Linked DNA regions of Pseudolabrys taiwanensis. The protein of the gene in region 2 interacts with the protein of the main gene of each other region in a pairwise test. Links are inferred from orthologs where the notes say so. Each region holds a gene or a part of one and is shown on either strand. Other genes may lie near its edges.

Region 1 (6,467 bases), 1.2 Mb from region 2 along the record:
CCTCCCAACAATTCGTAAACTTTTACTAATCATTTACCAAATGGTCCGAAGACTACCCCATTGGCGGCGCGGCGCGTCCGGCCCTTGGGCCTCGCGCGCCGGTTGCCGGAACGTTTTGAGGCCCGAGCCGGGCCAAGGGGTCAAGAGCCGCCCGCGATGGATGGTCGAGCGCATTCTGCTCAGGTGTCGAAAGCTAAGAGCCGCCGTGCGCCGGTGACGGTGCCGCATTGGCCGGGCGCGGGTTCGCGCTGGCCGCGGACCTTGCGCCGCTGGGGCATGACGCTGGTCAATCTGAACGTGCCGCGCGGGGCGGGTGCCTCGGCCGTCGCGCTGTTCCTGCTCGCCACCGTGTCTTACGGCGTCGTGCGCGGCGAGCACGGCGGCGATCTCGCCGCCAACGTCCAGGACGTTTGCGACGCAACGGCGAACGCCTTCGGCTTCCGCATTTCCGAGGTGGCCTTGGCCGGCGAGCACGAATTGCCCCGCCAGCGCATCCTCGACATCGCCGGCATCACGGCGAACTCCTCGCTCGTCTTCCTCGACGCCGCGCAGACCCGCGCGCGCCTCGTCGGCAATCCCTGGATCGCCGAAGCCACCGTGCTGAAGCTTTATCCCGGCCGCCTGCGCATCGAGATCAAGGAGCGCAAGCCCTTCGCCCTCTGGCAGAAGGATGGCCGCGTCAACCTGATCGCCGATGACGGCACCGTGCTCGAGACCTTTGTGCCGGAGCGCTATGCGTCGCTGCCGATGGTCGTCGGCGTCGGCGCCGAGCGCGCCGCGCCCGGCCTCGTGGCCATGCTCCAGCGCTTCCCCTCGATCGCCAGCCAGGTGCAGGCCTCCGTGCTGGTCGCCGAGCGCCGCTGGACGCTGCATCTGAAGAACGGCATCGAAGTGCTGTTGCCGCAGGACGCGCCGGACCGCGCGCTCGCCAACCTGGTCGACCTCGCTCAGTCCAAGCAGTTGCTGACGCGCGACATCACCGCCGTCGATCTGCGGCTCGCCGATCGTGTCTATGTGCGCCAGTCCGATGCCGCCTTCGCGGTGCGCGACGCGGCGGTGAAAGCGGCCGAGAAGGCGCGCAAGAAGGCCGCGGGCAAGGGAGGCGAGGCATGAGCAACGTCGTCCGCTTCGGCCTTACCCCGAAGATGAAGCCGGTGTCGCCGAAGCGTTCGGCCGTGGTCGCCGCGCTCGATGTCGGCACCTCGAAGATCGTCTGCATGATCGCCAAGCTGCAGCCACAGGCGCCGCAGGACGTGCTGCGCCGGCGCAGCCACGGCGTGCGCGTGCTCGGTTTCGCGCACACGGCGGCGAGCGGCATGAAGGGCGGCACCGTCATCGACCTCGCCGAGGCCGAAGCCATGGTGCGCACGGCGATCGATATCGCCGAGAACGCCGCGCACGTGCAGCTTGAATCCGTCGTGGTCGCGCTTTCGGGCGGGCGCCTCGGCAGCGAGCGCTTCATCGCCAATGTCGATCTGACCGGCGGCGCCGTCACCGACGGTGAAATCGCCCGCGTGCTCGCGGCCGCGTCGCGCCATTCGGTGCGCGATGGCCGCGCCGTGCTGCATTCGCTGCCGATCGGTTACTCGCTCGATGCCGCCTCCGGCATCCGCGAGCCGCGCGGCATGCTCGGCCACAAGTTCGGCGTCGACATGCACATGGTCACGGCCGACGTCGCCACCGTGCGCAACCTGATGCTCACGGTCGAGCGCAGCCATCTGAACATCGAGGCCATGGTCGCCTCGCCCTACATGGCCGGTCTGTCGGTGCTCGCCGACGACGAGGCGGATCTGGGCGCGGCGGTCATCGATCTCGGCGCCGGCACCACCACGGCGGCGGTATTTTCACAGGGCCGCTTTGTGCATGCCGACGGTTTTGCGCTCGGCGGGCATCACGTCACCATGGATCTGGCCCGCGGACTCAACACCCGCATTGCGGATGCTGAGCGAATCAAGGCGATTTATGGCAGTGTTTTGTCCGGTGGGTCCGACGAGCGTGACATGATCACGGTGCCTCCGTTCGGCGATGACGAGCGGGAGCCTCCGCAGTTCGTGTCTCGCGCGGCGCTCACGCGCATCATCAAGCCCCGGGTCGAGGAGATCCTGGAGATGGTGCGCGACCGGCTGGCGGCTTCGCCCTTCGCGGCTGAGCCGCGCGGGCGGGTGGTGCTGACGGGCGGTGCCAGCCAGCTCACCGGCATCGCGGATCTGGCGTCGCGTATCCTGAAGCGTCCCGTGCGTATCGGCCGTCCGCTTGGGCTTTCCGGCTTGCCGGAATCCGCCAAGGGGCCGGCTTTCGCGGTGGCTGCCGGTCTGTTGGTGTACCCGCAGGCGGCCCATCTCGAACACTTCGAACCGCGGCGTACGCGGCATCTGATGACCGGAAACGGCGGCTATATGGCTCGGGTCGGGCGATGGCTGCGCGAAAGCTTCTGACCCTAGGACTGATGCAAACCACGTAACGGCCGGTGGCGGACCGGCCCGATCGGCGGCTTAAAGAGGCAAACATGACGATCAACCTGCAGATCCCCGACATCCACGAGATGAAGCCGCGCATTACCGTGTTCGGCGTCGGCGGCGCCGGCGGCAACGCCGTCAACAACATGATCACGGCCGGCCTCCAGGGCGTCGACTTCGTCGTCGCGAACACGGATGCGCAGGCGCTGACGATGTCCAAGGCCGAGCGCATCGTTCAGATGGGCAGCCAGGTCACGGAAGGTCTCGGCGCTGGCTCGCAGCCTGAGGTCGGTCGCGCCGCCGCGGAAGAAGTCCTCGACGAAATCCGCGATCATCTCTCGGGCGCGCACATGGTGTTCGTCACCGCCGGCATGGGCGGCGGCACCGGCACCGGCGCCGCTCCGGTCATCGCCAAGACCGCGCGCGAGATGGGCATCCTCACGGTCGGCGTCGTCACCAAGCCGTTCCACTTCGAAGGCCAGCGCCGCATGCGCTACGCCGAGTCCGGCATCGCCGAACTGCACAAAGTGGTCGACACGCTGTTGATCATCCCGAACCAGAACCTGTTCCGGGTCGCCAATGAGAAGACGACCTTCGCCGACGCCTTCGCGATGGCCGACCAGGTGCTCTACTCGGGCGTGGCTTGCATCACCGATCTGATGGTCAAGGAAGGCCTGATCAACCTCGACTTCGCCGACGTTCGCGCCGTCATGCGCGAGATGGGCAAGGCGATGATGGGCACCGGCGAGGCCTCGGGCGAGAAGCGCGCGCTCACCGCCGCCGAAGCCGCCATCTCCAACCCGCTCATCGACGACGCATCGATGAAGGGCGCGAAGGGCTTGCTGATCTCGATCACCGGCGGCAAAGACCTCACGCTGTACGAAGTCGACGAAGCCGCCACCCGCATCCGCGAGGAGGTCGATCAGGACGCCAACATCATCGTCGGCGCGACCTTCGACGAGAGCCTCGACGGCATCATCCGCGTGTCGGTCGTTGCCACCGGCATCGACAACACCGGCAAGATGGCGCAGCCGCTGCCGCCCCTGACCAGCACGCAGCCGGCGCCGACCGAGAACGCTCTCAAGGCGCTCGCCTCCAAGCTGCGTGACGATTCGCGTCGCATCGCCGAGCGGGTCGAGCGCGCGCCTGGGACGACGGGCATGGCGCCGACGATTCCGACGCCGGCCACCGTGCAGGCGACGGCGGCGGTCGAGACCGCAGCGCACGCTGCTGTCGCGGCCGCGATCCTGCCGACCCCCGGCGTTGAAGATGTCACGATCCGCCCGATGCCGACCGTGAAGCCGTCGTTGTTCGAGCCGACGCACCAGGAAGAGCCGGAAATGATGCATGAGCCGGCTCCAGCGCCGGCCTTCATCCCGCCGCAGGCGGAACGGCCGCTCCGTCAGCGCATGCCGCGCATCGACGAACTGCCGATTCCGGCACAGAACGAGATTCGTGCCCAGCGTGGCGAGCCGGCGGTCGACAATCATCCCGAGAAGCAGCGCATGTCGCTGATGCAGCGCCTCGCTTCGGTCGGTCTCGGCCGTCGCCAGGAAGAAACGGACGCCGCGCCGCCAGTCCCGCGTGCGGCCCGCCCGATTCCGCAATACGCACCGCCGCCGCGGCCGGCTCCTCGGCAGCCGGAAGCCGGTCGCCCAATGGACCCGGTGTCTGAATACGGGCGGCGAACGGCCCCCCAGGGGCTCGACCCGCACGGTCGACCAGCCCCTGTGCATAATTCGCCGGAGGAAGACCAACTCGATATCCCGGCCTTCCTCCGCAGACAGGCCAACTAGCTCCAAGATCGACGGCCCCGCATTGACCCAGTCATGCGGGGCCGTTTCACATCGGGCGTTTGGTAGTGTTACATTAAGCTTTTGAAATTATGTACGTTTTAAGTGAGCGACCGGGGCGGCGCCGTTGTTCTGAGCCATCGCCCCTTTCCGTCGGGTTCCTTAATGTCAGGTAAACCGGAAGGTCGCCTTCCGGGACCCGTGAAAATGCGGCGAAAAAGAGTAACAGTTGGTAAGAAAGCGTGAGTTGGAAGCGCCGCCGCCTAAGCCTAAGTTTCAGCCGCGAAAGGGACTTTTCCAGTCCTGGGGGTTCGCGCCGGCCGCAAACTGCGGACGGGGTTGAAGGCCAAAATGTGACCCGCGCAGGGTATGGATGGGGACGGCGCACCGTTCAAGGACGCGCCGAAAAAAAGAGCTGATGAAGGGCGCCAAGCAGACCACGCTCCGTGACCAGGTTGCCGTGACCGGTGTCGGCGTGCATTCGGGCAAGCCCGCGACGCTCACGCTCAGCCCGGGCGATGACGACACGGGCATCGTTTTCCAGCGTGTAACCGCCGACGGCTCGATCGAGCGCGAAATTCGCGCCGACGTGCGCGCGGTCACCGCGACCGAATTCGCGACGGTTCTCGGCGATGCCAAGGGCCCGATCTGTTCGACCGCCGAGCATCTGCTCGCTGCGCTGCGTGGTCTGAACGTCGATAACGTCGTCGTTGAAATCGACGGTCCGGAAGTGCCGATCATGGACGGCAGCGCAGCGGCTTTCGTCGATGCGTTGGATCAAGCCGGCCTGACCATGCGCGCTTTGCCGCGCCGTTTTATCGAAGTGCTCAAGCCGGTGCGCGTTGCCAAAGGCGATGCCTTCGGCGAGCTGCGTCCTTACGAGCATGGCTTCCGCGTCGAGGCCGAGATCGCCTTCGATCATCCGCTGATCGGACAGCAGGCGTTGGCGCTCGATATCGAGCCCGACACCTTCCGCAACGAGATCGCGCGGGCGCGCACCTTTGGATTCATGAAGGACGTCGCGAAGCTCTGGAGCGCCGGTTATGCGCTCGGTGCATCCTTCGAGAACACGCTGGTGGTCAGCGAAGACCGCGTCCTTAATCCGGAAGGGCTTCGCTTTGCCGATGAGTTCGTGCGCCACAAGGTGCTCGATGCGGTTGGCGACCTGGCGCTGGCCGGTCTGCCATTGCTCGCGGCCTACAAGACGGTCCGCGGCGGCCACAAGCTCAACCACATGGTTTTGTCGGCCTTGATGGCGGATACGAGCGCCTGGCGCGTCGTTGAGGCGCCGGCCGAGCCGGCGCGTCGTCAGCGCGGCAAGGGGCAGTCGGCGACCGTTTTGCCGGCCCCGGCCTTCGGTCCCGACGTTTCCTGACGTTTTCGCGGCTCTGGGTTAACCGAGCCGCCTTAATCCCGGCCGAATGTCGGCCTAATCGCTTGGCGAGACCGCGTTATTTTGTCTAGACCGGCGCGGTTTCGGGGAATTTGCGCTAAATTCTTGCGAGCAAAGGCACCTGTCCCGCCCTGCGGGGAACTGTGGCCATAGCGTCGTGTGCGGTTTTTGGTGGGTGAGGATAACGCGGCCATGCATGGGATGACGTCGGCCGGTCATGCGGCCAATGCCAAAGGGCGCCGCCTGATGCGCACCGCCGCCATGGTGCTCGTCGCGCTGAGCCTCGGCGCGTGCAGCAGCCTCGATCTCTTCAGTAAGAAGGACGACACGCCGCCGGACGAGGCCGCGGACAAGCTCTACAACGAGGGCCTTTTTTACCTCAACGCCAAGAACAATCCGAAGGACGCGGTCAAGAAGTTCGAGGAAGTGGACCGGCAGCATCCGTATTCGGAGTGGGCGCGTAAGTCGCTCATCATGTCGGCCTTCTCTTATTACCAGACCGGCCAATACGAGGAGTGTGTGACGGCGGCGAAGCGTTACATCACGCTACATCCGGGCAGTCCGGACGCCGCTTACGCGCAGTATCTCATCGCCGCGTCCTACTTCGATCAGATCCCGGACGTCACGCGCGACCAGGACCGCACCAACAAGGCCATGGATGCGCTGGACGAGGTGATCCGGAAGTATCCGACCAGCGAATACGCCGCCGCGGCAAAGGAGAAGCTCGAGGTGGCGCGCGACCAGCTCGCCGGTAAGGAGATGGAGGTCGGCCGCTACTACCTTGAGAAGAAGGACTACACCGGCGCGATCAACCGCTTCAAAGTC
Region 2 (6,456 bases):
GTACATTGGGCAGATCGGGCCAGCGCTCCGGTCCCGTCACCGCCAGCGCCGTGAGCTGACCGGATTTGATCATGGCCTCTGCCGCCGGCAACGCGACCGAGCCGACCTGCACCGTCCCTTCGAGCACCGCCAAAGCCGATGGACCCGCGCCGCGATAGGGCACGTGGGTCATCGTGATGTCCGCGCGCTGCTTGAGTTCCTCGCCGGTCAGATTCGATTTCGTGCCGACGCCGGGCGAGGAATAATTGAAGGTGCCGGGCGCGGCCTTGGCGCGCGCGACCAGGTCGGCAACCGTCTTGATGCCGCTGCTCGGCTTGACGACGAGCACGTTCGGAGAATTCACCAGCTCCGAGATCGGCGCGAAGTCCTTGAACGGATCGTAGGACAGCTTCTTGTAGATCGCCGGATTGACCGCAATGGCGGTCGACGTCAGCAGCAGCGTATAGCCGTCGGGCTGCGCGCGGGCCGCCATGCTCATGCCGATGTTGCCGGCGGCGCCCGGCCGGTTGTCGACGACCACCGACTGGCCAAGCGAGCGACTGAGCGATTCCGCGAGAATACGCGCGATGATGTCGGTGGGACCGCCGGGCGCGAAGGGCACGATGAGCGTGATCGGCCGGTCGGGATAGGCCAAGACCGCGCTGGTCGGCAGAAGGCTCAGCATGAATGCAAGCAGCGCCGCGCCAAAGGCGGCGCAGGTTCGTTTCCTCATCCCTGACCTCGTTATTTTTTTAACGTCAGGGGAAGTCTAGCATCGCGTGCGCGGCTTAGCGATGCAATCACGCGCGCCGTCCATGCCGGCGTCGCGGAACAAACGGGCAATAGATGCCGCTCTACAGATCCGTTTTGCGCCTGCGGAAAATGCCGACGATGAAGCTGTATCCCGGCATCGCAATGCGCTCGAGCGCGCGCTCGACATCCGCGTCTTCAAGACGCGTGCGCGGCCAGCGATAGATCAACGCATAGCACAGCCAGATGATCAGGAACGTGAAGACGCCGGCGAAGATCACATCGGACGGAAAGTGCGCACCCGCCATCATGCGGAAGCATGCCATCACGGTTCCGAGCGCGATCGCCGCGCCGTAAGCGATGGCGCGGACTTGCGGCGGCGTCAGCGCGGCCGGCGCGATGGTCCAGAACGCGCCGGCAACGTCGCCGGACACAAACGCGCAGTTGCTCGGGCAATCGCCGCCCGGCTTCCACCACGGCATGAAATGCTCGACGCCGCCGAACTCGGTGACGTCGATCGGCCGCGGCCGATCCCAATGATCCTTGAGAATGACATTCACCAGCAGCCCAGGACCGAGCGCCATCGTCGCCGTGAGGAAAAGGATGGCGCGGCCGGAGATCAAGAGCTTGGTGCGCGGCAGCAACAGCTTGATCACCAATGCCGCCACGGACGGCGCGATGAGAATCGTGCCGACCCACAATCCCGCATCGCGCGCCATCATCAGCGGCGGATAAAGCCGCCAGGCAAAAGTGTTCTGGGCGCTGTCGACAACGCGGTAGAAATAGCCGGAGATCGCCAGGTCGAGCCCGGGAAAGAGCCCGAACACCAGACCGGCGACGACGCCGATGGCCAGGACGATGAGGAGACCGGTACGGTTCATGCGGGCTGCGGTCTAGCCGAGGCCGGTGAAAATGGAAAGACGGCGGGTTACAGTGCGGCCTATGGGCACACTCGACTTCTGGTTTGAGTTCGCGTCGACCTATTCTTATCCGGCGGCCATGCGCATCGGCCCGCTGGCCGAAAGCGCCGGCGTCACCGTGCGCTGGCGGCCGTTCCTGCTCGGCCCCGTGTTCAAGGCGCAACAAGGCTGGGAGGATTCGCCGTTCAACATCTATCCGGCGAAGGGGCGCTATATGTGGCGCGATATCGAGCGCATCTGCGCCGCGCAGAAACTGCCGTTCGTGAAGCCCGCGGTGTTTCCGCAGAACACGCTCGTCGCCGCGCGCGTCGCGCTGATCGCGCTCGCGCAAGGGTGGGGTGAAGACTTCTGCCGCGGCATCTATTCGGCCGAATTCGGTCGCGGCCGCGATATCGGCGAGGCCTTCGCGGTCGCCGACGTCATCAATGCGCTCGGACGCAATCCGGATGCCGTGATCGAGGAGTCGCGCACGCAAGCGAACAAGGACGCGTTGCGCGAGCAGACGGAACAGGCATTGCGGCTCGGCATCTTCGGCGCGCCGAGCTTCATCACCGCCGACGGCGAATTGTTCTGGGGCAATGATCGATTGGAGGCCGCGCTCGCCTGGGCGAACGGTCAGGGCTAAGCGGAAGGCTGCCGCCGCTCGCGCCAACGGCCGGCATTGCGGCCGGCGAGCAGCCAATAGACGAAGCCGAACACCGCGCCCGAGGCTGCCGCGACCTCCAAGGGACGCGTCAGCAACGGCGGCGGCGCATCGATCGATTCCTCGCCGCCGATGGTCGGGCCGCCGGCCGTGCCGAGCAGCAACAGCAGCGCGCCGACGCCGGCATAGACGAGGGCCGAGCGGATCTTGAAAGTTTCGGCCAGCGCCACGAGCATCATCACGGGCAGGAAACCGACGGCGCCGGTGAAGCTGACGCCGAAGAACACAAGAAACCAGAAGCCGACACGCTCGACGATGTCGCCGGTGAAGCCGTGCCAGTTCGGCCCCAACAGGCCGATGGCAATGGCGATGCCTGCGGCCAGCATGGCGAAGAGCAGCGCGAAGGCGATGACGAAGAGGCGTCCGAGGAAGGACATGAGATTCACTTGTCCGGCAAGCGGCTCACTCATCCACCATCGCCATCGCGCGCAACGCCATGCGCTCGCGGGCGGTGAGCTTTTCGGTCGCGCTTTTGAGCTGGCCGCAGGCGGCGAGAATGTCGCGGCCGCGCGGCGTGCGCACCGGCGAGGCATAGCCGGCATCGAACACGACCTGTGAGAACTTCTCGATCTGCTCCCAATCGGAGCATTCGTACTTGCTGCCGGGCCAGGGATTGAACGGGATGAGATTGATCTTGGCCGGGATGCCCTTCAGCAGCCGCACCAGCGCCTTGGCATCTTCGATCGAGTCGTTGACGTCCTTGAGCATCACGTACTCGAATGTGATGCGCTTGGCGTTCGACGCGCCGGGATAGTTGCGGCAGGCGTTCAGCAGTTCCTTGATCGGATATTTGCGGTTGAGCGGCACGAGCTCGTTGCGCAGATCGTCGCGCACCGCATGCAGCGAGATCGCCAGCATGCAGCCGATCTCGTTGCCGGCGCGCTCGATCATCGGCACGACGCCCGAGGTCGACAAGGTGATGCGGCGCTTGGAGATGCCGATGCCGTCGCCGTCCGAAACGATGAGCAACGCATCGCGCACCGCCTCGAAATTATAGAGCGGCTCACCCATGCCCATCATGACGATGTTGGTGACGCAGCGATCGCCTGTCGGCACCACGCCGTCGGTCGGGCGCACGCCGCCGGGCCAATCGCCCAGCTTGTCGCGCGCCGCCAACACCTGACCGACGATTTCACCAGCGGTCAGATTGCGCACGAGACGCTGGGTGCCGGTGTGGCAGAAGGAGCAGTTGAGCGTGCAGCCGACCTGGCTCGAAACGCACAAAGTTCCACGCTCGGTATCGGGAATGTAGACGCACTCGACCTCGTGCGGCCGGCCGCTCTCGGGATCGCCGGGCAGCCGCAGCAGCCACTTGCGCGTGCCGTCGACCGACACTTGTTCGGCGATGACCTCGGGCCGGTCGAGCGTGAAGCGCTCGGCGAGCTTGGCCCGCAGATCCTTCGACACGCTGGTCATCTCGTCGAAGACGGTGAAGCCGCGGAAATAGATCCAGTGCCAGAGCTGCTGCACCCGCATCTTGCGCTGGCCTTCCGGCACGCCGAGCGTGCCGAGCGCGTCGGCAAGCTGCGCGCGGCTCATCCCGACCAGCGACGGCCGCTCGGGCGCGACATAGCGCTCCAGCGGCGTCTTCTCGACGAAGCCGGGAATGGCAGGCGCGGTATGGGTTTCGAGCAGCGTCATCGGAACTCAATCAACCTCAACGGAATACGAGGCATCGCCACTTGCTCTCTTCCCTTCTCCCCTTGTGGGAGAGGGTGGCGAGCAAAGCGAGCCGGGTGAGGGGTCGGCGCTTCAAGGCAGAACCCCTCACCCGCCCTCGCTCGGCTTCGCCTCCGCTCGGGCACCCTCTCCCACAAGGGGAGAGGGAAAGCCAGTCTGCGGCCGGGCTTACTTAAGCATTGACGGCGCTACTTGCACTCCTCGGCGACCTTGTCGAGCGCCTCGCCGAGGCCCTTGAGCGAATAGGTATCCGTCGTCTTGGTGCCGCGGCCGGACTCGCTCTTGACCACGAGGGTCGCGCCCTTGCGCATGGCGGTGACCATCTGCGCCTCTTCGGCCGCGTTCTTCACCCAGGCGCCGTCATTCTGCGTGTAGAGCACATAATTGGCGTTGCCGATGGCGGCGGAGGCCTCATGGCCACCCTTCTGCGGGTAGCCGACGATCACCGATACCTCGTTCTTCACCTTCTCGGCCGGCCGCGTCGACACGAAGGCATAGGACGGATCGCGCGGGCGACCCGCGGGTTCGGTCGTCGCCGAGGTCGGTTTCGACAGCGCAAAGCACACTTTCTTGCCGCCTGGCGTCGCCTTGTAGGCGCCCCAGTCGCCGAACTGGCCGAGCAACACGGCCTGCTCGGCCGGGTTCTTCGATGGCTGTGCCATGGCCATACCGGCGAAAGCGGTCGCAGCAAACATGGCCAGGGAGGTGCGGAACAAATACTGAGTGGTCATCGGGCCCTACCGGTCAAAGGGTGCGACGGTTCGCAAACCGCCCAAACCAAATAAGTGGCTGGATATTAGCCCATTAGGGGCGAATATCGGCAACAAGGCGGCAGACCGCCGCCTTTGGCGAACCTAGCCCCAGATCGTTAACACGATCTCGCCCCGACGCGGCCCACCCGTGCTAGATCGACGCACGTGTTTTCCAAGAGCCTGACACCATCCATGAAAGCCCTGCTCTGCACCCATTACGGCACCCCCGACGATCTGACGCTGGCCGAGGTCCCGGAGCCCGCGCCCAAGCCGGGCGAAGCCGTGGTGCGTATCCATGCAGCCGCATTGAATTTCTTCGACACGCTGATCATCGCCGGCAAGTATCAGACGAAGCCGGAGATGCCGTTCTCGCCGGCCGCCGAGTTCGCCGGTGTCGTCGAGAGCCTGGGCGAGGCCGTCACGACGCTGAAGCCCGGCGACCGCGTGCAGGGCTTTTGCAGCTACGGCGCGGCCCGCGAAAAGATTGCATTGTCGGCCGAGCGCCTGGTGAAGGTTCCGGATGCGCTCGATTTCGATCGCGCCGCCGGCCTCACGGTCACCTACGGCACCACGCTGCACGCGTTGAAAGACCGCGCCAAGCTCAAGCCCGGTGAGACGCTCGCCGTGCTCGGTGCGTCTGGCGGCGTCGGCCTCGCGGCAATCGAGCTCGGCAAACTCATGGGCGCGCGCGTCATCGCCTGCGCCTCATCGGCGGAGAAGATCGCCTTCGCCAAGCAACATGGCGCCGACGAAGGTATCGACTACGCCAGCGAAGACTTGAAGGAGGCCTTGCGTCGCGCCACGCAAGGCAAGGGCGCCGATGTGATCTACGATCCGGTCGGCGGCGCCTACACGGAGGCGGCGCTGCGCGCGATTGCGTGGGAGGGCCGCTTCCTTGTGATCGGCTTTGCCGCCGGCGACATCCCGAAGCTGCCGCTCAACCTCGTGCTGCTGAAAGGCTGCGATCTGCTCGGCGTGTTCTGGGGGTCGTGGCTCCAGCGCGATCCGGCCGGCCACCGCGCCAACACCGAACAGCTCATGCAATGGTGCGCCGATGGCAAGTTGTCGTCGCATGTGCACGCGGTGTATCCGCTGGCCGACGCGCCGGCAGCCCTCAAAGCCATCGCCGCGCGGCAGGTGATGGGCAAGGTGATCTTGAGGCCTTAGCTGTTGGCGCCAGCGCCGCCCGCATTCGGTCATGCGCGGGCTTGACCCGCGCATCCATGAAGCCGCACCGCCAATCCGACCTTACGTCCGGCTTCGTGTGTGGAAACGCATCATGGATTGCCGGGTCAAGCCCGGCAATGACGCGCAGCGGCGCGCTACTTGCGCGTCACGATGCGATGAACAAGCTTGCCGGACGATGCACTGACCACTTCCTCGTCGAGCAGGATCGTCGCCTGGCGCAACTCGTTGCGCACGAACTCGGCATCGAAGGCCGAATAGAGCCGCGCGTTATCGTCGCGCTGCGCCGCGCCCGTCGTCACGCGCCAGCTGAGAAACAAAATGCCGCCGGGCTTGACGATGTCGATCAACCGCCGCACCGACGGCGCGATTTCATTGACCGGCAGATGCATCAGCACCGTTTCGCACAGCACGTTGTCGAACGAGTTGGCGGCGATCGGCGTCAGCGCCGGCAAGGCGGCCGCGCCAAACTTGGCGCCTGGATAAC

What was found.
Region 1: the proteins of rlmN (region 2) and ftsZ interact in binary tests that used the Escherichia coli proteins (3 or more experiments, as listed by UniProt). The link is inferred for Pseudolabrys taiwanensis from one-to-one orthologs.

Annotation. Positions count from the first base shown.
Region 1 is NZ_CP031417.1:5,332,062-5,338,528, forward strand. The notes cover bases 1,942-4,879. They hold ftsZ (cell division protein FtsZ), read left to right. Parts: upstream 1,942-2,506; coding sequence 2,507-4,252; downstream 4,253-4,879. Other genes in these bases: ftsA (cell division protein FtsA), read left to right, coding at 1,942-2,435; lpxC (UDP-3-O-acyl-N-acetylglucosamine deacetylase), read left to right, coding at 4,668-4,879. In the rest of the region: DW352_RS25360 (cell division protein FtsQ/DivIB), read left to right, coding at 184-1,113; more of ftsA, read left to right, coding at 1,110-1,941; more of lpxC, read left to right, coding at 4,880-5,624; DW352_RS25380 (outer membrane protein assembly factor BamD), read left to right, coding at 5,844-6,467. UniProt on the Escherichia coli protein: Essential cell division protein that forms a contractile ring structure (Z ring) at the future cell division site. The regulation of the ring assembly controls the timing and the location of cell division.
Region 2 is NZ_CP031417.1:4,128,873-4,135,328, reverse strand. Bases 1,875-4,801 are described here. They hold rlmN (dual-specificity RNA methyltransferase RlmN), read right to left. Parts: upstream 3,994-4,801; coding sequence 2,755-3,993; downstream 1,875-2,754. Other genes in these bases: DW352_RS19590 (invasion associated locus B family protein), read right to left, coding at 4,221-4,763; DW352_RS19600 (hypothetical protein), read right to left, coding at 2,271-2,729; DW352_RS19605 (2-hydroxychromene-2-carboxylate isomerase), read left to right, coding at 1,875-2,274. Also shown: DW352_RS19615 (Bug family tripartite tricarboxylate transporter substrate binding protein), read right to left, coding at 1-712; DW352_RS19610 (phosphatase PAP2 family protein), read right to left, coding at 834-1,610; more of DW352_RS19605, read left to right, coding at 1,672-1,874; DW352_RS19585 (NADPH:quinone oxidoreductase family protein), read left to right, coding at 4,977-5,951; DW352_RS19580 (class I SAM-dependent methyltransferase), read right to left, coding at 6,107-6,456.